2 regions of the Bacillus halotolerans genome follow, and region 1 is predicted to be linked to the other one. Evidence: riboswitches for the same ligand, from Rfam matches in the RefSeq annotation. Region 1 holds a riboswitch; the other holds the start of a gene.

Region 1 (10,892 bases):
GTCAAATTCATTTTTAATCGCTTCTGTGATGTCCTTCGCTGAGTGGTTTTCCACCCACTGCTGCGCTTTATAAATAGCTCTCGTGAATTTGACGGCTGTATTCTCGTTTTTCTTTAAATAGCTTTGTTTTGCCATAAAAGTTGTATAAGGAACCTGGCCTGATTCTTCTCCGAACGAAGCAACGATGTGGCCGATGCCTTCTTTCTCAAAGAGTGAAGCAGTCGGTTCAAAAAGCTGGACATACTCACCGGTTCCAGAAGCAAAGGCATTGGATATATTGGCGAAGTCTATGTTTTGGATGAGTTCAATATCCTTATGCGGATCAATGTGATGTTGGTTCAGCACATACTCGCCGACCATTTGCGGCATACCGCCTTTTCTCTGGCCGAGAAAAGTCTTTCCTTTCAGCTGATCCCAGCTGAAATTTTCGGCATCTTCTCTTGCGACAAGGAACGTTCCGTCTGTCTGAGTCAGCTGTGCGAAGTTAATGACAGGGTCTTTAGCCCCTTGCGATTCGACATAAATGGATGTTTCTGATCCGACAAGAGCAATGTCCGAGCCGTTTGAAAGAAGCAAAGTCATCGTTTTATCACCGCCCCAGGTCGTATTGACGTCGACATCAAGGCCTTCATCCTTGAAAAATCCTTTAGATTCTGCAACATATAAAGGTGCATAAAAAATGGAATGGGTCACTTCGGCTACTTTTACTTTCGTGAGTGTAGCTTCCTGCTTGCAAGCGCTCAGGGCAATGGTGAGAAACACACTGCAAACGCAGAAACAGCCCAGCCTTAACCATTTGTTCACATGACAACCTCCTTATTTAGCATCAAGTTAATATCCTTTTTTGCTTTACATATCGTATGATGGGTATAAAAATGTGTGAATGCCTAATCCGGGTTACAGGATTTATTTTTAAAGGCAGGAAAGAATAAAGAAAAAAGGAGGCGGGAGCATTGATTGTTGAGAAAAGAAGATTTCCGTCGCCGAGCCGGCATGTGCGTTTGTTTACCATCTGCTACCTTTCAAATGGCTTAAAAGTGAAAGGGCTGCTGGCGGAGCCGGCGGCACCTGGGCAATATGACGGATTTTTATATTTGCGCGGCGGTATTAAAAGTGTTGGAATGGTCAGACCGGGCCGAATTATCCAGTTTGCGTCCCAAGGATTTGTTGTATTTGCCCCCTTTTACAGAGGGAACCAGGGAGGGGAGGGCAACGAGGATTTTGCAGGAGAAGACAGAGAGGATGCTTTTTCCGCTTTTCGCCTGCTCCAGCAGCATCCGCAAGTGAAAAAGAACAGAATTCATATTTTCGGTTTCTCCAGAGGCGGCATAATGGGAATGCTTACTGCGATTGAAATGGGACGACATGCGGCTTCATTCGTTTCGTGGGGAGGCGTCAGTGATATGATTCTTACATATGAAGAGCGGCAGGATTTACGAAGAATGATGAAAAGAGTGATTGGGGGAACGCCGAAAAAGGTGCCTGACGAATACAAATGGCGAACGCCTTTTGACCAAGTGAACAAAATTGAGGCACCCGTTTTATTAATTCACGGAGAAAAAGATCAAAACGTTTCCATTCAGCATTCGTATTTATTTGAGGAGAAATTAAAACAGCTGCACAAGCCTGTAGAGACGTGGTACTACAGTACCTTCACACATTATTTTCCGCCGAAGGAAAACCGGCGTATTGTGCGGCAGCTCACGCAGTGGATGAAAAACCGCTGACGGTGAAATATGTTATGATATAGAAAAAAGAGAACGAAAGGGGATTTCAATTTGGGAATGCCTGTTGAATTTAATACATTGATTGTGACAAAAGGAAAAGAAGTTCGCATAGATGAAAATATATTCAGATTAGAGAAAGACGGGTATCGCATTTATCCAATGGAGATTCCGATGGATGTCAGCAAAACAAAGTTTGGTGAAAAGTCAGGCACAGCCGAAGTGCAGAAGCTTGAATGGACAGACGGGCGGACAATCATTACGTACAAGCTGACTTCTTTGCATACAGTCAATTAAAACAAGCCAAGAGCTTAATTGCTCTTGGCTTTTGCTTTTTTAAATGAGAGGCCCGCCTGCTTGCGCGATGGCATCTGTATTTGTGAACTTTTTGAAGTTTTCTTTGAATTCGTTTGCCAGATACACAGCCTTTTCTCTGTATTCCTCTTTGTTATTCCACGTGTTTTCCGGCTGTAGGATATGATCGGGAACACCCGGAACATGAACCGGGATGTGCAAGCCGAAAATATCGTCAGTGGTCATTTGCACATTTTCTAATTTGCCTTCAATCGCTGCTTTTACCATCGCCCGTGTGTATGAAAGCTTCATGCGTTCGCCTGTGCCGTAGCCGCCGCCGGTCCAGCCGGTATTGACCAAGTAAACGTCTGCGCCGTGTTCGTCGATCTTTTTGCCGAGCATTTCCGCATATACATGGGCCGGGAGCGGAAGGAACGGTGAACCGAAGCATGTGGAGAATGTCGTCTCAGGAGACGTGACGCCGCGTTCGGTTCCAGCTAGTTTACTCGTATAACCGCTTAAGAAGTGGTACATAGCCTGCTCCTTCGTCAGCTTGCTGATTGGCGGCAGAACGCCGAATGCATCAGCCGTCAGAAATACAATCGCTGACGGGTGGCCCGCAATGCTCGGAGAGACAATGTTGTCGATCATATGAATCGGGTAAGCGGCACGTGTGTTTTCTGTATAGAAGGAATCATCGTAATTGGCTTCACGCGTATCTTCATCTACAACAACATTTTCGAGAACGGATCCAAACCGAATCGCTTTAAAAATCTGCGGTTCCTTTTCTTCGCTTAAATGAATGCACTTGGCATAGCATCCGCCTTCGATATTGAAGACACCAGTATCCGACCAGCCGTGTTCATCATCACCGATCAGTTTCCGGTCAGCATCCGCCGAAAGGGTGGTCTTTCCTGTTCCCGACAGGCCGAAGAAAAGCGCGACATCGCCTTTTTCACCGACATTGGCGGAGCAATGCATGGATAAAATATCTCGCTCAGGCAGCAGGAAATTCATGATGGAGAAAATCGATTTTTTCATTTCTCCGGCATACTCCGTTCCGCCGATTAAAATCGTGCGCTTTTCGAAAGAAACAATAATAAAGGTTTCTGAATGTGTGCCGTCTGTTTTTGGGTCCGCTTTGAAATGCGGAGCGGAAAGAATGGTAAACGGCTGTTCGACTGTTTTTTTATCATTGTCTTCAGGACGGATAAACAGCTGTCTGGCAAATAAATTGTGCCATGCAAATTCATTAACGACCGTGATCGGCAGTCTGTATTTTTCATCAGCACCGGCAAATCCTTCGAAAACAAACAGCTCATCACGTTGTTTCAGATAGCTGACAACTTTCGTGTATAGCCGGTCAAATGCTTCCTCGGAAATAGGCTGATTCACCGGACCCCAATCAATCTTACTCTTTGTGCTTGCTTCTTCTACAATAAATTTATCCTTCGGCGAACGTCCCGTGTAAGCGCCTGTGGTCGCCCGGACGGCACCCGTGGATGTCAAAATGCCTTCGTTGCGGGAAAGTACTTTTTCTGTAAGCTGAGCTGCAGATAAATTATGCTGCACATTAGGACTTGTTAATAAGGCTTGCAAATCAGCGGTTAAATCAACTGAGTTCATAAGAAACCTTCCTTTATCATTTTATTTGTGTTTTGCTAATTGTGAATTAGTATAACATATATTTTCAAATAGTCTATACTATTTATCGTTTTTTGTGTGTGCATTTCCATTGTTTTCCGCAATAAAGGCGTCTATTTCTCCTGATTCATATTGACATTGCAAACCCTTTTACGATAAGATATTTCATTGAGCGGATACTCTTATCCCGAGCTGGCGGAGGGACAGGCCCTATGAAGCCCAGCAACCGGTTTCTCTATTATTCATTATGTTTAAATTGTGTGAGACAACCAAGGTGCTAACCTGATGCAAGGTTGAATGATTCCTTGAGCGATAAGAGTGAAAGGCACAAAGACCAAACCCTTTCCTCGAACGGAAAAGGTTTTTTTATTTCATAAATATGCCAATTAACATCTCTAATATAAACGTAACATTGTATAAGAGGGAGCGAGTTCCGTATCATATATATAAGGTCTTTCGGGAGGCCTTGTGCAGGAGGAAGCAAATCATGAGTAAAAATCGTCGTTTATTTACATCAGAATCTGTTACGGAGGGGCATCCGGATAAAATCTGTGATCAGATTTCTGACAGCATTTTAGATGAAATTTTAAAGAAAGACCCTAACGCGCGTGTTGCTTGTGAAACGTCTGTGACAACTGGTTTGGTTCTTGTCAGCGGAGAAATCACAACTTCTACGTATGTTGACATTCCAAAAACGGTTCGTGAAACGATTAAAGAAATCGGATACACACGTGCAAAATACGGATTTGATGCGGAAACTTGTGCGGTTTTAACATCAATTGACGAGCAGTCTGCTGATATTGCGATGGGTGTAGACCAAGCGCTTGAAGCCCGTGAAGGCACAATGAGCGACGAAGAAATTGAAGCAATCGGAGCGGGTGACCAAGGTTTAATGTTCGGTTATGCGTGCAACGAAACGAAAGAGCTTATGCCTCTTCCAATTTCACTTGCTCATAAATTAGCCCGCCGCTTGAGTGAAGTGCGTAAAGAAGATGTTCTTCCTTACCTTCGCCCTGACGGCAAAACACAGGTAACGGTTGAGTATGATGAAAATAACAAACCTGTCCGCATTGACGCGATTGTTATTTCAACCCAGCACCACCCTGAAATTACGCTTGAGCAAATTCAGCGCAACATTAAAGAACATGTCATCAATCCGGTTGTTCCTAAAGAATTAATTGATGAAGAAACAAAATACTTCATTAACCCTACAGGCCGTTTCGTCATTGGAGGACCTCAAGGGGATGCGGGGCTTACAGGACGTAAAATCATCGTTGATACGTACGGCGGCTACGCACGTCACGGCGGCGGCGCGTTCTCTGGTAAAGATGCGACGAAAGTAGACCGTTCAGCTGCTTATGCTGCAAGATACGTTGCGAAAAACATCGTTGCGGCTGAGCTTGCAGATTCTTGCGAAGTGCAGCTTGCTTACGCGATCGGTGTTGCACAGCCTGTGTCTATCTCAATCAACACATTCGGTTCCGGAAAAGCTTCGGAGGAAAAACTGATTGAAGTTGTGCGCGATAACTTTGATTTACGACCTGCCGGCATTATCAAAATGCTTGATTTACGCCGGCCGATCTACAAACAGACTGCCGCGTACGGCCACTTTGGACGCCACGATGTTGACCTTCCGTGGGAGCGTACAGACAAAGCGGAACAGCTGCGTAAAGAAGCGTTAGGAGAATAATTTTATAGCCGCTTACTGGTTAAGCGGCTTTCCCTTTTTTATCGATGTATCCATGTTTATTTTTTTACATAACTGTGAAACCAAACACTGTTCACAGCGTCTATAAATAGGGGTTCAATGATGACAATTTTAAATATGGAGGCAATACTATGTGTGGATTTGTCGGGGTTTTTAACAAGCATCCGTTAACTCAAACCGCTGATCAAGAAGAACTAATCAAACAAATGAACCAAATGATCGTTCACCGCGGTCCTGACAGTGACGGATATTACCATGATGAGCACGTTGGATTCGGATTCAGACGGCTCAGCATTATTGATGTGGAGAATGGCGGACAGCCTTTATCATATGAAGATGAAAAATATTGGATTATTTTTAACGGGGAAATCTATAACTATATCGAACTGAGAGAAGAGCTTGAAGCAAAGGGATATACTTTCAACACAGATTCTGACACAGAGGTTCTTCTTGCGACTTACCGTCACTATAAAGAAGAAGCGGCTTCCAAGCTGCGCGGCATGTTTGCCTTTCTGATTTGGAATAAAAACGATCATGTTCTTTATGGAGCAAGAGATCCATTCGGCATTAAGCCGTTGTATTACACAACGATCAATGATCAGGTTTATTTTGCCTCAGAGAGAAAAAGTTTAATGGCAGCCCAAAATGATATTGAAATAGATAAAGAAGCATTACAGCAGTATATGTCTTTCCAATTCGTTCCTGAGCCAAGTACGCTTGATATTGATGTGAAAAAAGTAGAGCCGGGTTCTCAGTTTACAATCCGTCCTGACGGTGATATCACATTCAAAACGTATTTCAAGGCGCGCTTCCAGCCTGTTCAGACGGAAGAAGATAAACTTGTCAAAGAAGTCAGAGACGCTATCTATGACTCTGTAAACGTTCATATGAGAAGTGATGTGCCTGTCGGTTCATTCCTATCAGGCGGAATCGATTCTTCGTTTATTGTATCCGTTGCGAAAGAATTTCATCCAAACCTGAAAACATTTTCTGTCGGATTTGAACAGCAGGGCTTCAGTGAAGTTGATGTAGCGAAAGAAACTGCCGCTGCACTGGGCATTGAAAATATAAGCAAAGTCATTTCACCTGAAGAATACATGAACGAGCTTCCTAAAATCGTATGGCACTTTGATGATCCGCTTGCAGACCCGGCTGCGATTCCGTTGTATTTCGTGGCGAAAGAAGCAAAAAAACACGTAACGGTTGCGTTATCTGGCGAAGGTGCGGACGAGCTGTTCGGCGGATACAACATCTACCGTGAACCGCTTTCTCTTAAACCGTTTGAACGCATTCCGTCCGGCTTGAAAAAGATGCTTCTGCACGTAGCGGCCGTTATGCCTGAGGGAATGAGAGGAAAGAGCCTGCTTGAGCGCGGCTGCACTCCGCTTCCGGAGCGTTATATCGGCAACGCGAAGATCTTTGAAGAATCCGTGAAGAAACAGCTGCTGAAGCACTATGATCCGAGCCTTTCGTATCGTGATGTGACGAAGCCTTACTTTACAGAAAGCAGCTCATACAGCGATATTAACAAAATGCAGTATGTCGATATCCACACTTGGATGCGAGGCGACATTTTGCTAAAAGCGGATAAAATGACGATGGCGAATTCTTTGGAATTGCGTGTGCCATTCCTTGATAAAGTCGTATTTGACGTTGCGTCTAAAATTCCTGATGAATTGAAAACAAAGAACGGTACGACAAAGTATCTCCTTCGCAAAGCTGCTGAAGGCATTGTGCCGGATCATGTATTGAACCGCAAAAAGCTCGGTTTCCCTGTACCGATCCGTCATTGGCTGAAAAACGAAATGAACGAATGGGTGCGCAGCATTATTCAGGAAAGCCAAACGGACGCTTATATCCATAAGGATTACGTTCTTCAGCTTCTTGAAGACCATTGTGCCGACAAGGCTGATAACAGCCGTAAAATTTGGACAGTGCTCATCTTTATGATCTGGCACAGCATCAATATCGAAAAACGGTATATGCCTGAAGAGCTGAGCCATCAGCCTAAAGAAGTCATCTTTGTCTAACAGATAAGGCTTTCGATTCGTCGAAAGCCTTGTTATTATACCAGTATTTCTCCATCATCATTGATTACCCTGCACATTCGTGTGAAATATTCAGAAAAATGATGTAATGATATTTTTTTCTAGGGGAGAAGGGAACATGCAAAAACAAAAACAAGAATTGCATCGCGGTCTGGAAGAAAGGCATATTTCTTTGATGTCTTTAGGGGCTGCCATAGGAGTGGGACTTTTCCTTGGCTCCGCATCAGCTATTCAATTAGCAGGGCCGGGTATTTTGGTGGCATATGCCTGCAGCGGCCTGGTTATGTTTTTTATAATGAGGGCGCTTGGGGAAATGGCGATTCAAAAGCCGGTCGCGGGCTCCTTCAGCAGGTATGCGCGTGACTACTTAGGTCCGCTCGCAGGTTACTTAACCGGGTGGAATTACTGGTTCTTATGGGTTGTAACCTGTATGGCGGAAATCACCGCTGTCGGAATTTATATGGGATACTGGTTTCCGGATGTGCCCAATTGGATTTGGGCATTGTCGGCGCTGGTGATTATGACTGGTGTTAATTTCCTCGCCGTAAAGGCGTATGGAGAGCTGGAGTTTTGGTTCGCATTGATTAAAATTGTCGCGATCCTTTCTATGATTGCTGTCGGTTTATTAATGATCATTACAGGAGTCGGCAATGGAGGCATTGCGACTGGCATCAGCAACTTGTGGAGCAACGGCGGATTTTTTCCTCATGGAATAAAAGGGGTTTTATTGTCACTTCAAATGGTGATGTTCGCGTATTTAGGCATAGAGATGATAGGGGTGACTGCCGGCGAAGTCAAAAACCCGCAAAAATCATTAGCGAAAGCAATTGATACGGTATTTTGGCGTATCTTGATTTTTTACGTCGGTGCTTTATTTGTTATCATGTCCATTTATCCGTGGCAGGAAATCGGATCGCAAGGAAGCCCTTTTGTACTCACGTTTGAAAAAGTGGGGATTCCATATGCGGCAGGCATCATTAACTTTGTCGTTCTGACGGCAGCGTTGTCTTCTTGCAACAGCGGCATATTCAGCACCGGACGTATGCTCTTTAACCTAGCGGAGCAGAGCGAGGCGCCAAAAGCATACGGTAAGCTGACCAAAGGCGGCATTCCGGGTAAGGCCGTACTGGCTTCTGCGGGTGCATTATTAGTCGGTGTGCTGTTAAACTATGTCGTGCCTGCGAAGGTATTTACTTGGGTCACAAGCATTGCGACGTTCGGGGCGATTTGGACATGGGCGATCATCTTGCTTTCTCAGATCAAATATCGTAAAGGCATGCAGCCAAAGGATCAAAAGCAATTAAAATATAAAATGCCTTTTTACCCATTCACGTCATATTTATCTTTGGCCTTTTTAGCATTTGTCATTATCCTGATGGCTTATAGCCCGGAAACAAGAGTCGCCGTAATTGTCGGTCCGATTTGGTTTCTGATTTTGATAGCCGTTTATTATGGCAAAGGCTTTCATAAGAAAAACGCAGCTGTGTCAACTGAACAACAGATCAGCTGACAAAAAGAGCTCCCGGAGGGCTCTTTTTTGTTTAAGTAAAGCTGCTCGTAGAGAGCAGAGAATAGGAATATGTTTTTTGCAGAGACTGCTTACAGTGGCGTCTTGTTTTTTATGATAAGATAAAAGTCACATGTTCATTTTTACATGTGAACGTTTTATGGAAAATTAAAAACCCGAACTGCATTTGGTTCGGGTCAGCGAAGGTTATCGCTTAAATAATATTTTGAAAAATGGTAAAGTAAAACGAAGATGGTCTTACATTTATTGAAGTGATTTATAATATTGACCCTTTGTTACATATTCAGACCGTATTCTCTGCATGTCTTTTCGGTCTTCATCCGTCAAAGGACGGATGACTTTTGCCGGGCGGCCGAAGGCTAGATGGCCTGGCGGAATGATTTTTCCCGGAGGAACAAGGCTGCCGGCACCGATAAATGCGCCTTCACCGATTTCGGCTCCGTCTAAAATGATTGAACCCATGCCGATTAAGGCGTTCTTGCGGATCACGGCGCTATGGAGTGTAACCTGGTGGCCTATCGTGGCGTCATCTTCAATGAGAAGCGTTCGGTTCGGGCTTTGATGGAGGCAGCTTAAATCCTGGATATTGACTCTGTTACCGATTCTGGTCGGGGCTACATCTCCTCTTATGACAACTGAGAACCAAATGCTGGATTGTTCCCCGATGACCACATCACCGGTAATTGTTGCATTATCGGCTACAAAAGCCGTTGGGTGGATTTCTGGCGTGTATTCCTTATAAGGGTAAATCATATATCTTTCATCCTTCTTTCTCTATTTAATTTTTGTATGAGGTGAACCGCATGTGGACCTGGAAAGCAGACAGACCTGTGGCAGTGATTGTTATGATCCACGGGGCAAGTGAACATCATGGACGGTATAAATGGCTGAGTGAAATGTGGAGATCTTCGGGTTATCACGTTGTAATGGGTGATCTGCCGGGACAAGGGACAACCACCCGGGCCAGGGGGCATATTCACTCATTTCAAGAATACATTGATGAAGTAGATACTTGGATAGATAAAGCGCGAACCTTTGAACTGCCTGTTTTTCTTCTCGGCCACAGCATGGGCGGCCTGATTGCGATTGAATGGTTTAAACAGCAGAGAAACCCCCGCATTACGGGAATTATTTTATCATCACCGTGTCTCGGGCTGCAAATTAAAGTCAATAAAGTGCTTGACCTTGCATCAAAGGGGCTGAATGTCATTGCTCCGTCGCTTAAAGTTGATTCAGGATTATCGATTGATATGGCGACACGCAATGAAGATGTCATCGAAGCAGGCCAGAACGATCCCCTCTTTGTGACGAAGGTTTCTGTCAGATGGTACAGAGAGCTGTTAAAAACTCTTGAGTCTGCCATGGTGCCGACAGAGGCTTTTCTGAGGGTGCCGCTTTTGGTCATGCAGGCCGGAGATGACAAGCTGGTCGATAAAACGAAGGTCATCAAGTGGTTTTCAGGGGTTGCTTCCCACAATAAGTCATATAGGGAATGGGAAGGGCTTTATCATGAAATATTTAATGAACCGGAAAGAGAAGACGTTTTTAAAGCCGCAAGAGCATTTACTGATCAATATATTTGAACTAGGGGGGTGCATGTGTTGACAGTACCGGAACATCCTTTTGGACTGATGGCAAAAGTATATCGTGATATTTTTCCGCTCGTTCATCAAGAGCTGAACATATGGAAGCAAAAATCAGAAGCAATTAAAAACAGTGAATTAAAAGCACAGGCAACCGCAAGTATTCGAGATAAAACGTTTCACTGCGAAGGCGGCGGCATATTGGCCTTATTGTCAGGAAATCATAAGCAGAAATGTGTTGAGTTCATCATCGCATACCAAACGATCAGCGATTACCTGGACAATTTGTGCGACCGCAGCACATCACTTGACCCGGAAGATTTTCGAATGCTTCACACCTCTATGCAGGACGCATTGACAGTG
Region 2 (10,892 bases), 1.6 Mb from region 1:
CTTGTCTTCAATTTGATATTTCATACGGAAAACCTTCAGAAAATATAAAAAAGGCTGAATCTTTAATTGAAAAAGAGAGTAAATATGCTGACGTTCTTGTTCTCCCTGAATTATGGACGACTGGTTACGACCTTGCCAAACTTGATCAGCTTGCTGATGAAGACGGGCTCACTGCTCAAAGCTGGCTGCAAAAAACCGCAAAAAAACACGGGGTTCATATTGTCGCAGGATCTGTTGCTGTCAGAAAGGGTTCTGATGTTTATAATACAATGTTCATCGCAGATAAGGAAGGACGAATCATTAAAGAGTACAGCAAAGCCCATCTTTTTCAGCTGATGGATGAGCATGAGTATTTATCAGCCGGTTCCGAGGACGGATACTTCGAGCTTGAAGGCGTCAAAAGCTCAGGACTGATCTGTTATGATATCCGTTTTCCGGAATGGATCAGAAAACATACGACTAAAGGCGCTAACGTGCTGTTCATTTCTGCGGAATGGCCTCTGCCCCGTCTTGATCATTGGAAAAGCCTGCTTATTGCGAGGGCTATTGAGAATCAATGCTTTGTCGCTGCCTGCAATTGCACAGGATCTAATCCCGATAATGAATTCGCCGGGCACAGCATGATTATTGACCCTTGGGGACGCATATTGGCCGAGGGCGGCCGTGAAGAAGGCATTGTCAGAGCGGAAATTGACCTTCAAGAAAGCGTTGAGGTGCGGGGAAAAATTCCTGTTTTCGATGATATCAGAAAAGATTTATATTAAAAAATATATTGACAATTCAATCACACACCTGTTACTATGTTCATCAACTGATAAATTAGAATTGTTTAACAAGTGAATATATTCTCTTATCGAGAGTTGGGCGAGGGATTGGCCTTTTGACCCCAACAGCAACCGACCGTAATTCCATTGTGAAATGGGGCGCATCTTCTTGGCGCCGAGACTGAGGTCTCGTAAGGCACGGTGCTAATTCCATCAGATTTGATCTGAGAGATAAGAGAGGCGGGACATGATTGTTAAGCCTCCTTCTCTCTGAGAAGGAGGCTTTTTTACGGCCATTCGCGGCACACATAACAAGATATTACATAACTGGAGGTAATGACGATGGCAGTCACAAAAACACCTTTATACGAAACGTTAAATGAAAGCTCCGCTGTCGCACTGGCGGTGAAACTCGGCTTATTTCAAAGCAAAAGCACGCTGACATGCCAGGAGATCGGCGACGGAAATTTAAACTACGTCTTTCAAATTTATGACCAAGAAAATGACAGGGCTTTGATCATTAAACAGGCGGTTCCTTATGCAAAAGTTGTCGGGGAAAGCTGGCCGCTGACAATCGATCGGGCAAGAATCGAAAGCAGCGCACTGATCCGTCAGGGTGAACACGTCCCTCACCTCGTACCGAGAGTTTACTATTCAGATACTGAATTGGCGGTTACGGTCATGGAGGATCTTTCACATCTAAAGATCGCTAGAAAAGGACTTCTTGAAGGTGAAAATTATCCAAATCTGTCACGAGACATTGGCGAATTTTTAGGAAAAACGCTTTTTTACTCTTCTGATTACGCACTTGAGCCTAAGGTAAAAAAACAGCTTGTTAAACAATTTACAAATCCTGAGCTCTGCGATATTACCGAAAGACTCGTATTTACAGATCCTTTCTTTGATCATGATACAAATGAATTTGAGGAAGAGCTTCGTCCATATGTTGAAAAGCTTTGGAAAAATGACAAGGTCAAAGTTGAAGCGGCTAAGCTGAAAAAGTCATTTTTAACATCTGCCGAAACGCTGATTCATGGCGATCTGCATACAGGAAGCATTTTTGCCAGCGAGCTTGAGACAAAGGTGATTGATCCTGAATTCGCTTTTTACGGACCAATCGGTTTTGATGTTGGTCAATTTATCGCCAACTTATTGTTAAATGCACTCAGCCGTGACGGTGCTGATCGAGAGCCATTATATGAACATGTAAAACAAGTGTGGGACACGTTTCAAACAACATTCAGTGAAGCCTGGGAGAAAAACAGTCTCGATGTGTATGCCAAAATCGACGGTTATCTCGCTGATACACTCAGCCATATTTTTGAAGAGACAATTGGGTTTGCCGGCTGCGAACTGATACGCCGCACCGTTGGTCTTGCCCATGTGGCAGATCTGGATACAATCGTACCGTTTGATAAGCGAATCGAAAGAAAACGGCTGGCGCTGGAAACCGGTACTGCCTTCATCGAAAAACGTTCACAATTAAAAACCATAACGGATGTTATTGAATGTTTTAAGTTACTTGTAAAGGAATGATTCACCCATGACCAATTCATTTGCTGTTCCGCGTTCTGTTGAATGGAAAGAAACAGCCATTAAGATTTTAAATCAGCAAAAGCTTCCTGATGTTACGGAATATTTGGAGCTGACAACGAAAGAAGAAGTATTTGACGCGATTGTCTCACTTAAAGTTAGAGGAGCCCCGGCGATCGGCATTACGGCAGCATTTGGGCTCGCGCTGGCGGCAAAAAACATCGAAACTGATAATGTGGCGGAATTCCGCTGCGAATTGGATAACATCAAAAATTATTTGAACAGTTCAAGGCCAACAGCAATCAATTTATCATGGGCGCTCGAGAGACTGAGCCATTCAATTCAAAACGCCATTTCTGTAAATGAAGCAAAAACCAATCTTGTCCATGAAGCGATTCAGATTCAAGTCGAGGATGAAGAAACGTGCCGTATGATCGGCCAAAACGCGCTTCAGCTTTTCAAAAAAGGCGACAAGATTATGACAATCTGCAATGCCGGTTCTATCGCGACAAGCCGCTATGGAACCGCGCTTGCCCCGTTTTATTTGGCGAAACAAAAGGATTTGGGGCTTCATATTTATGCTTGTGAAACCAGACCGGTTCTTCAAGGTTCACGGCTTACTGCTTGGGAACTGATGCAGGGCGGTATTGACGTCACTCTGATTACGGACAGCATGGCAGCCCATACGATGAAAGAAAAACAAATTTCTGCCGTCATCGTTGGCGCGGACCGAATTGCAAAGAACGGAGATACCGCGAATAAAATTGGCACTTACGGACTTGCTATTTTAGCAAACGCCTTCGATATTCCGTTTTTTGTAGCAGCACCTTTATCTACTTTTGACACAAAAGTAAAAAGCGGGGCTGATATCCCGATTGAGGAACGGGACCCCGAAGAAGTCAGGAACATTTCCGGCGTCCGAACCGCTCCGGCTGAAGTGCCTGTCTTTAATCCTGCTTTTGATATTACACCACACCATCTTATTTCTGGGATCATCACTGAAAAAGGGATTATGACCGGTTCCTATGAAGAAGAAATTGAACAGCTGTTTACAGGCGAAAAGGTTCATTAAAAAACCGCTGAAGACTTTGCTCATATTGGGCCGAGTCAGCGGTTTTTTTGTTTGCTCATATTCATATCGATTATTTCATCTTTTTGAGCGCTGGATAAGATATGCAGTTTTACAAGCAGCTCGGCAAAAACGGCAATTTTCTCAGAGCGGCTCGGCTTCAATTGCTTTGTCCTCCTCTTTCATCAGACCAACTTTTTTAACTTAGTAAAATCATATGTCGGCGGCGAAAAAAGGGAACGTGCCATATGTTTTATTTTTCTTTATAGGAGATTTGCTCGATGCTAAGCAAATAAGCTTTGATGTCAGTTTTACTTCCGGCATACCCTGTTAACGTGCTGTTTTTGCCGATCACTCTGTGGCACGGGACAAATATCGGCAGGTCATTTCGTTTATTTGCCTGTCCGACAGCGCGTACTGCTTTCGGACTTCCGACCGCTACGGCAATGTCAGCATAGCTTCGTGATTCGCCATACGGAATCATGGCAAGCGCCTCCCATACTTTTTGCTGAAAAGGCGTGCCCTTTTGGCTCAATGGCAGTGAGAATATCTTTCTTTCTCCCGCAAAATATTCGTGAAGCTGCTTTTTCGCTTCTGCCAAAAAAGCCGTCTCCAACTGCTCCGTATTCTCAACAGATTCTTTCCACTGCATCAAATCTTCCTTACTGAGGAAGAGACGGGTGATGCTGCCTTCTTCCTCAACAATCGCGAGCTCCCCGAGCGGCGTTTCCGCTGTCATATAGTAATTCATTCGTCTAACCTTCTTTCTTCAAAATTCTGCCTGACGGGAAGTGTAAGATGGAAAACAGTCCCCTTTCCTTCTTCACTTTCCACCATTATTTTGCCTTGATGTTCTTCAATAATTTTATAGCTTACCATAAGCCCGAGTCCAGTTCCCCGCTCCTTTGTTGTATAAAATGGTTCTCCTAGACGCTTTAATTTATCCTCTGTGATTCCTACTCCTTCGTCTTTCAAAGATATAAGAATATGATCTTGATCAGCTTTTTTGATCGTCACATAAATATTGCCGCCGTCAGGCATGACTTCGATGGCGTTCTTTAATATATTGATAAAAACCTGTTTCAGCTGATTCGGTTCACAGTATATCGGCGGAATGTCTCCGACTAAATCCAGATGCATTTGTACGTTGCTGAGATTGGCTTGCGCGTTAAGAAGGTCTAATGTGTCTTTCATAATTTGTGTCACATGTTTTTCCTCATACATGATAGCCTGGGGCTTGGCTAAAATTAAAAACTCTGTGATGATGGATTCGATGCGCTTTAATTCTGAGGTGATGACGTTGAAGTAAAGAGAATAGTCTCCCTCCACACTCCCTTTCAGGAGCTGAATGAAGCCTTTAAGAGCTGTCATTGGATTTCTGATTTCGTGAGCGATACCGGCAGCGAGTTCTCCAACGACATGGAGAGTATCAGATTTGCGAAGACGCTCTTCCAGTTCTTTTCGCTCTGTGACATCTTTAAAGATAGCCAGGTTCATATTTTGAATAATATTTCGTTTAAACGAAAATTCTAGTTTTCGATTATCATTGCTGCTCAGCAAAAATGGAATCTCATTGTCCATTTCATCGAAATTAATCTGCCTTGCGGGCGATGCCAGATTTTCTATTTCATAGGAAGAAATAATATCAAGCAGGCTGTGTTTTTTCAGTTCTTCATGCGGCAGGCCCAAAATATTGCTCGCTAACGGGTTGGCGTCGATGATTCGGTACTGATTGTCGAATAATACGTTGCCGTCCATTGAGCCGTTGAACACTTTTCTGAATTTGAGCTCGCTTTCCCGAAGCTCCTTTTCCATCCGCTTTCGGTCACTGACATTTCTTAAAATTGTTAAGTGCTGGTTTTCAAGTATTGTCCGCTTTGAAGTGAATTCAAGCTCTTTGAACTGCCCGTTGCCCATTTGAAACAGCATCTCTTCTCTGATCTCACCGTATTTTGCATATTTTCTCTTCGTCAAGCTGTATTTCTGCTGAGAGTCTACGAGAAAATCACACAGCTTTCTTTTTAACAGCAAATTCATCGGCAGCTCAAAAATTTTACAGGCTGACTGATTGGCCTTAACGATTCTTCCGTCATTCGACCAGATGATAATGGCGTCCATGGCGTTTTCAAAAATTTCTCTGAAGCGCTCCTCACTTTTAAATAGCTGGAGCTCCATGGATCTCTTCTCTGTGATATCCCGCATAATCGACATATAAAAACCGCTGATGATGTTAGACGTAATCGTAAATTCAAACAGCTTCTGATCTCCTGAACGAAGCCTGACAGGCAGCTCGCCTTTTGCTTTTCCCTTTCGATAAAGCGTGTGCCAAATGTTATCGAAATCTTTTCGCGATCCGCTGTCTATGAATTGATACAGCGACAAATGTGACAGCTCATTCTGGTCGATTTCAAAGCTTTTGCAAAAGGACAGATTGGCATCAATAAAGCCGCCGTCTTTATCAAATAAAACGATTCCGTCGACAGCTCTGTCAAACAAGTCCTTAAAAAGCTGTTCATTCATGGAAAATTCCCGCTCCAAAATTTTCTTTGAAGAAATGTCTCTCATAACGACAAAAAAGAAATCCTCGCCAATCCCTCTTTTGGCAAGAAACTCAATATATTTTGTCGCTCCGCTGTCCAGCCTGATCGGAACCTCCTTCCACAGAAAACCTTTCTTAAAAAACTTCTTTACGGAAAGGTCCAGCTCATCCTTTGGAATAGAAAACAAAAAATCAAAAACGGAACGCTTTTTCAAACCTTCCGCATCTACTTGAAGCATCCTCGCTGTTGCTTCATTTGCCTGCACGATTTTCATTTCATTATCACATATAAAAATAGCATCGAGCGTATTGTTCACAATCACTTGATGCTGATGTAATTCCTTTTTCAGCCGATCATTTTCTTGTTTGAGGCGCTTCAGTTCCTCTTTCAGATCTGAATTTGTCTCGACATCGAGAGTTTCCATGCGTAAACACTCCTTCTTCAAAACCTATCCCTCAATATTTCTACATATTGCATGAACTTCCTTCATTCGCCCTATACATTTCAGAAAATTTCAGCGTGATTACATAAAGAAGACATTTTCAACGATCCTTACCGTCACTTTACATCGTCCTAACAATCAGACGTTTTTTCAAATCCTTTTTGATCTTTTATTTTAAAATAAATACCAACAGGGAATAATCTTTTAGTGACTGATTTAAAGAGAAGGTGATGCTATGAGTAAATCGCGAGACAGTTATTTTGACAATGCAAAATTCTTATTGATATTCCTTGTTGTATTCGGTCATATTCTTCGATCTTTTATTCATGATAACAATTTTATGCTCTACCTCTACAAGTTCATTTACACGTTCCACATGCCTGCCTTTATTCTTGTATCCGGTTATTTCGCCAAAGGTTTTAAACGCGCCGGATATGTGAAAAAGCTGGCGGTCAAGCTGATTATTCCATATTTGATTTTCCAAAGCATCTATTCCGTCTTTTATTACATCATTCAAGACGAAAGCATGACAAATGTGAATCCGATTGATCCGCAATGGTCGTTATGGTTTCTGGTAAGCTTATTTTTCTGGAATATCCTGCTCTATCCTTTTTCAAAGCTTTCTAAGCATTGGGCGCTGTTTGTCAGCTGCGGCATCGCCGTGCTGATCGGCTATCTCGACTTTGTCAGCAGCACACTGAGCCTGTCCCGGACATTTGTATTCTTACCGATGTTCCTTGTCGGATTTTACTCTAATAAACATCACTTTGATTTACTGAGATCAAAACGAGGCAAACAGATTGCGCTCGGTGTGCTCGCCGCCGTATTTGTCATCTGCTGGGGCATCGATTTTGACTATTCATGGCTGTTCGGCTCTAAGCCGTACTCATCATTTGGCGATGTCACCTTGGCAAGCGGCCTCTCCCGAATCGGCTGGTATGTACTTGCCTTTGCGGCAACCTTTAGCTTTTTAGCGCTTGTTCCGCAAAAACGCTATTTCTTTACTAAGTGGGGAACAAGGACATTTTACGTATACCTGCTCCACGGATTTATCATTAAAACACTCAGGCAGGTCGGGCTTGAGGATGGACTCACTGACTATCAAAACTTAGTCATCCTGCTGCTCTTAACTGCAGCTCTTACCTCCATTCTCTCAAGCAATTTCGTCAAAACGGTTGCTCAGCCGTTCATTGAACTGAGAATGACAGGCTTGCTGCAGCTAGTCAGAGGAAGCAGCAAAAATGCCTATTTAAAATAGCATAACACCTCTTAAGCGGCATGCCGCCTAAGAGGTGTTTTTTATTTTTGTTTTTTCTCTTTTTTCTTTTTCGGCTTTGTTACTTCAAGGGTTTCAATGATTTTCCCGGCGTTGTAATCCCCAAGCTCACTTGAGAATTCTTCCTCAAGCACCTTCTTATTCATCGGCTTTTTATGATTCTGCATGTCTTTGCTGTGCTGGTTCTTTTTCATGATCACGCGCCTCCTTGCTGACCTTGTTTGGAATTGCGATTGGCCCCTCGGAAATTCGGGTCGTCGTGATATTGAGTCTTATATGCATTTCTGTCCATACTCTCAGTCGGTGTATTGTTATTTTTTATGGCTTCATCGACCTCAGCCTTACGTTTCATAGAAATCCTCCTCGCCAGTATTTTCTAATTTTTATTTCGCTTGAAAATGCAGGCCAGCTGATTAACTGCAGCTGTTTATGTTAGGTTCTCCAACTGGTGCCAGGTCACACATCTTTTTTTTGGCAATAAAAAAACACCGCAGATGCGGTGTTTAATTATCCGATAATCACTCTTTCCTTCGGATAATGGTAATTTGCTTCAATTTCTTTTCTTCCGATCAGATAAAGGAAGGTCAATATTCCGATCCGCCCGATAAACATTACGATCATAATGACACATTTTCCTACGTTGCTCAAATCAGCGGTAATGCCAAGGGACAGACCAGTCGTTCCAAAGGCCGAACATACCTCAAACAAAAGCTCCAGCAGAGAATGCTTTTCTGTCACTGTAAGGATCAGTGTCGCTCCAAAAACGAGCAAAATCGCCATCATTGTGACAACAAGAGACTTCATCAGATCTGCTGGGTGCAGCTCCCGTTTGAATACTTTTACCGCTTTATTGCCGCGTGCAAAATGAAACAGCGCAAGCAGATTCAAGGCAAAAGTTGTTGTCCTTATGCCTCCCCCGACTGAGCTTGGTGACGCACCGATAAACATCAGCGCGCACATAAAAAACAACGTGGGATCCGACAGCTGGCTGATATCAATTGTTGCAAGCCCACCGCTTCGGGTAGCTGTTGATTGAAACAAGGATAGAAACAAAATATCATGCCATGCCTTTCCTGCAAACGAGTGGCTTGCTTCCAGCGCATAGATGCCGATGGCGCCAAACACTACGAGTGAGCCAAACATAATGGTCGTGATTTTTGTAAAAAGCGTAAACGGATATCTCCGATGCTTTGAAAACAAGAAGTCCTTTACTTCGACAAGCACCGGAAAGCCGATCGCTCCGAATATGATCAAAAGCATCGTAATAAACTGCACAAAATAATCATGGCGGAATGGAACCATGGAATTTCCTGTTATATCAAACCCGCCATTTGTGGTAGCGCTGACACTTGCAAAAAACCCGTGTAAATAAGCTTCCTGAAAGGAATCATAGTAGGTTAAAAAATAAGTGCCAAGTATGATTCCTCCAAAAAATTCAATCCACAATATAAGAAAAAGAACCTGCTTCATTAAATTGACAATACCCGAAAACTGGGATTGGTTTTGGTCTACCATAATCAATTTCCGTTCTTTAAGGCCGATTCTTTTTCCCATGATCAGCCAAATAAACGTTCCGAGCGTCATAATCCCGATTCCGCCAAATTGCAGAACGAATGCCAAAATAAAAATGCCTGTAGTGCTGAATGTATCAGCTGTATCCACAACCGTCAGCCCCGTGACGCTGACTGAACTGACAGCCGTAAAAAGCGCGTCAATAAAAGTCCAATCCGCTCCCTGCTTATGGGCAGACGGCAGGCTCAGCAATATCAGGGCCACAGTTACTGCGAGAAAGTAATATAATGCAATCAGCTGGGCCGGAGATAATGCCTGTATCAATTTTCCAAGCTTTAATCTCATGTGAAATCCTTCTGCCTCTCTTTTAAAGTACGGTAATTATTCTAAAGATATTAGATCCATTTTTAAAGGCTTTTGCGAAACATTTTCTTAACTTGCATATTTTTTTATTATTTTAGTCAAAGTGAAACAGAAAAAAAAACCTCTGAGGGTTCTCAGAGGAAGGATGTTTTTATTTTATTTAGCTTCTAATCGTCTGATTCTTTCATCTAAATCAGGGTGAGTAGAGAAAAGCGATGACCGCTTCTTGCCATTAATCTTTAGTGTTTGGACAGCTGTCTGATCTTCTTCTATGATGCGGGAAGAATAGCTCTTAAGCGTTCGAAGAGCATGAATCATCTTATCCTTGCCGGCAAGATCCGCTCCTCCCCGGTCAGCATGGAATTCACGGTGGCGTGAATACGCAAAAACAACGAGGCTTCCGAGAATTGAAAAGACAATCTGAAACACAATCATTGCGATAAAATGAACAATCGGAGCAAGATCTTCCTTAACAAAGCGGCTCGCGATCCATGCAGCAATACGTGATAAAAAGACGACAAAGGTATTCACAATACCTTGTAAAAGCGTCATTGTCACCATATCACCATTTGCAATATGAGCGACCTCATGGGCAAGCACGCCTTCAACCGCAGCATCATCCATTTGATCAAGCAGGCCTGACGACACAGCGACAAGAGAGCGGCGTTTTGAAGGGCCAGTCGCAAACGCATTCACTTCGGATGAGCGGTAAATTCCGACCTCCGGCATCTTCGTTAAGCCGGCAGAGCGGCTTAATCTATAAACACGGTCAACCAATTGCTGCTCTTCATGGCTAAGTGTATGTTTCTCCGGATTCAGCACTCTGACGCCCATCATTGTCTTTGCCATCCATCTGGACATCGCAAGAGACGTAAAGGAACCGACAAAACCGACGACTAAACTGAATACAAGAAGCGCAATAAGATCTATACCGCCATCAGCTGTAAAGTACGTCCCAACTCCAGTGACAGAGCTTATGACAGATAAAACAATTCCGATCGTTGTAAGCACCAAAATATTCGTTAAAATAAACAGAAAAATTCTTTTCGCCATAATAACCTCCGTTATTTTTAAGATCAAATGAACCTGTATATTTAAATTATAAAACATCTGTTTGAAAATGCAAGGATTTAGACGTATGATGTTAATGTATTACTGACGCTTTAATAGTGCATTTATACATAGAGATTATATCCGCGTCAAATTGTCTTGAAGAGGTGAACAATGAATATTTTTAAACTCACTCGAATTGAGATGGTACGGCTACTCTATTCCCTTAAAGGCCTGGGAGACATTAGCCCGCTCGACATCCTCGTTAAATCGGCGAATATGTCAGCGGAAGAAGCGGCAAGCCATCTTCAAATTCCAGAATTTCTTACAAGATATGAACGAA

The links. Region 1 has a riboswitch for S-adenosylmethionine ahead of metK (methionine adenosyltransferase). Riboswitches for the same ligand answer to the same signal wherever they lie in the genome.
Region 2: linked by a shared signal. The riboswitch ahead of mtnK (S-methyl-5-thioribose kinase) and the one ahead of metK (methionine adenosyltransferase) in region 1 are both predicted to bind S-adenosylmethionine.

The regions. Positions count from the first base shown of each region.
Region 1 covers NZ_CP029364.1:3,161,125-3,172,016, forward strand. Annotated here, with positions in the region: gene DIC78_RS16275 (ABC transporter substrate-binding protein) at 1-804, opposite strand, end outside; gene DIC78_RS16280 (alpha/beta hydrolase family protein) at 954-1,727, shown strand; gene DIC78_RS16285 (DUF2584 domain-containing protein) at 1,779-2,021, shown strand; gene pckA (phosphoenolpyruvate carboxykinase (ATP)) at 2,061-3,644, opposite strand; SAM riboswitch class I at 3,842-3,981, shown strand; gene metK (methionine adenosyltransferase) at 4,150-5,352, shown strand; gene asnB (asparagine synthase (glutamine-hydrolyzing)) at 5,502-7,400, shown strand; gene alaP (alanine permease AlaP) at 7,537-8,928, shown strand; gene DIC78_RS16310 (gamma carbonic anhydrase) at 9,190-9,699, opposite strand; gene DIC78_RS16315 (alpha/beta hydrolase) at 9,750-10,529, shown strand; gene tbcS (tetraprenyl-beta-curcumene synthase) at 10,548-10,892, shown strand, end outside.
Region 2 covers NZ_CP029364.1:558,668-569,559, forward strand. Annotated here, with positions in the region: gene DIC78_RS02630 (carbon-nitrogen family hydrolase) at 1-764, shown strand, start outside; SAM riboswitch class I at 848-1,002, shown strand; gene mtnK (S-methyl-5-thioribose kinase) at 1,107-2,300, shown strand; gene mtnA (S-methyl-5-thioribose-1-phosphate isomerase) at 2,308-3,369, shown strand; gene DIC78_RS02645 (hypothetical protein) at 3,405-3,530, opposite strand; gene DIC78_RS02650 (methylated-DNA--[protein]-cysteine S-methyltransferase) at 3,620-4,117, opposite strand; gene DIC78_RS02655 (PAS domain-containing sensor histidine kinase) at 4,114-6,330, opposite strand; gene DIC78_RS02660 (acyltransferase family protein) at 6,584-7,606, shown strand; gene DIC78_RS02665 (hypothetical protein) at 7,648-7,818, opposite strand; gene DIC78_RS02670 (hypothetical protein) at 7,821-7,976, opposite strand; gene ktrD (Ktr system potassium transporter KtrD) at 8,132-9,481, opposite strand; gene htpX (protease HtpX) at 9,656-10,552, opposite strand; gene DIC78_RS02685 (DUF1836 domain-containing protein) at 10,724-10,892, shown strand, end outside.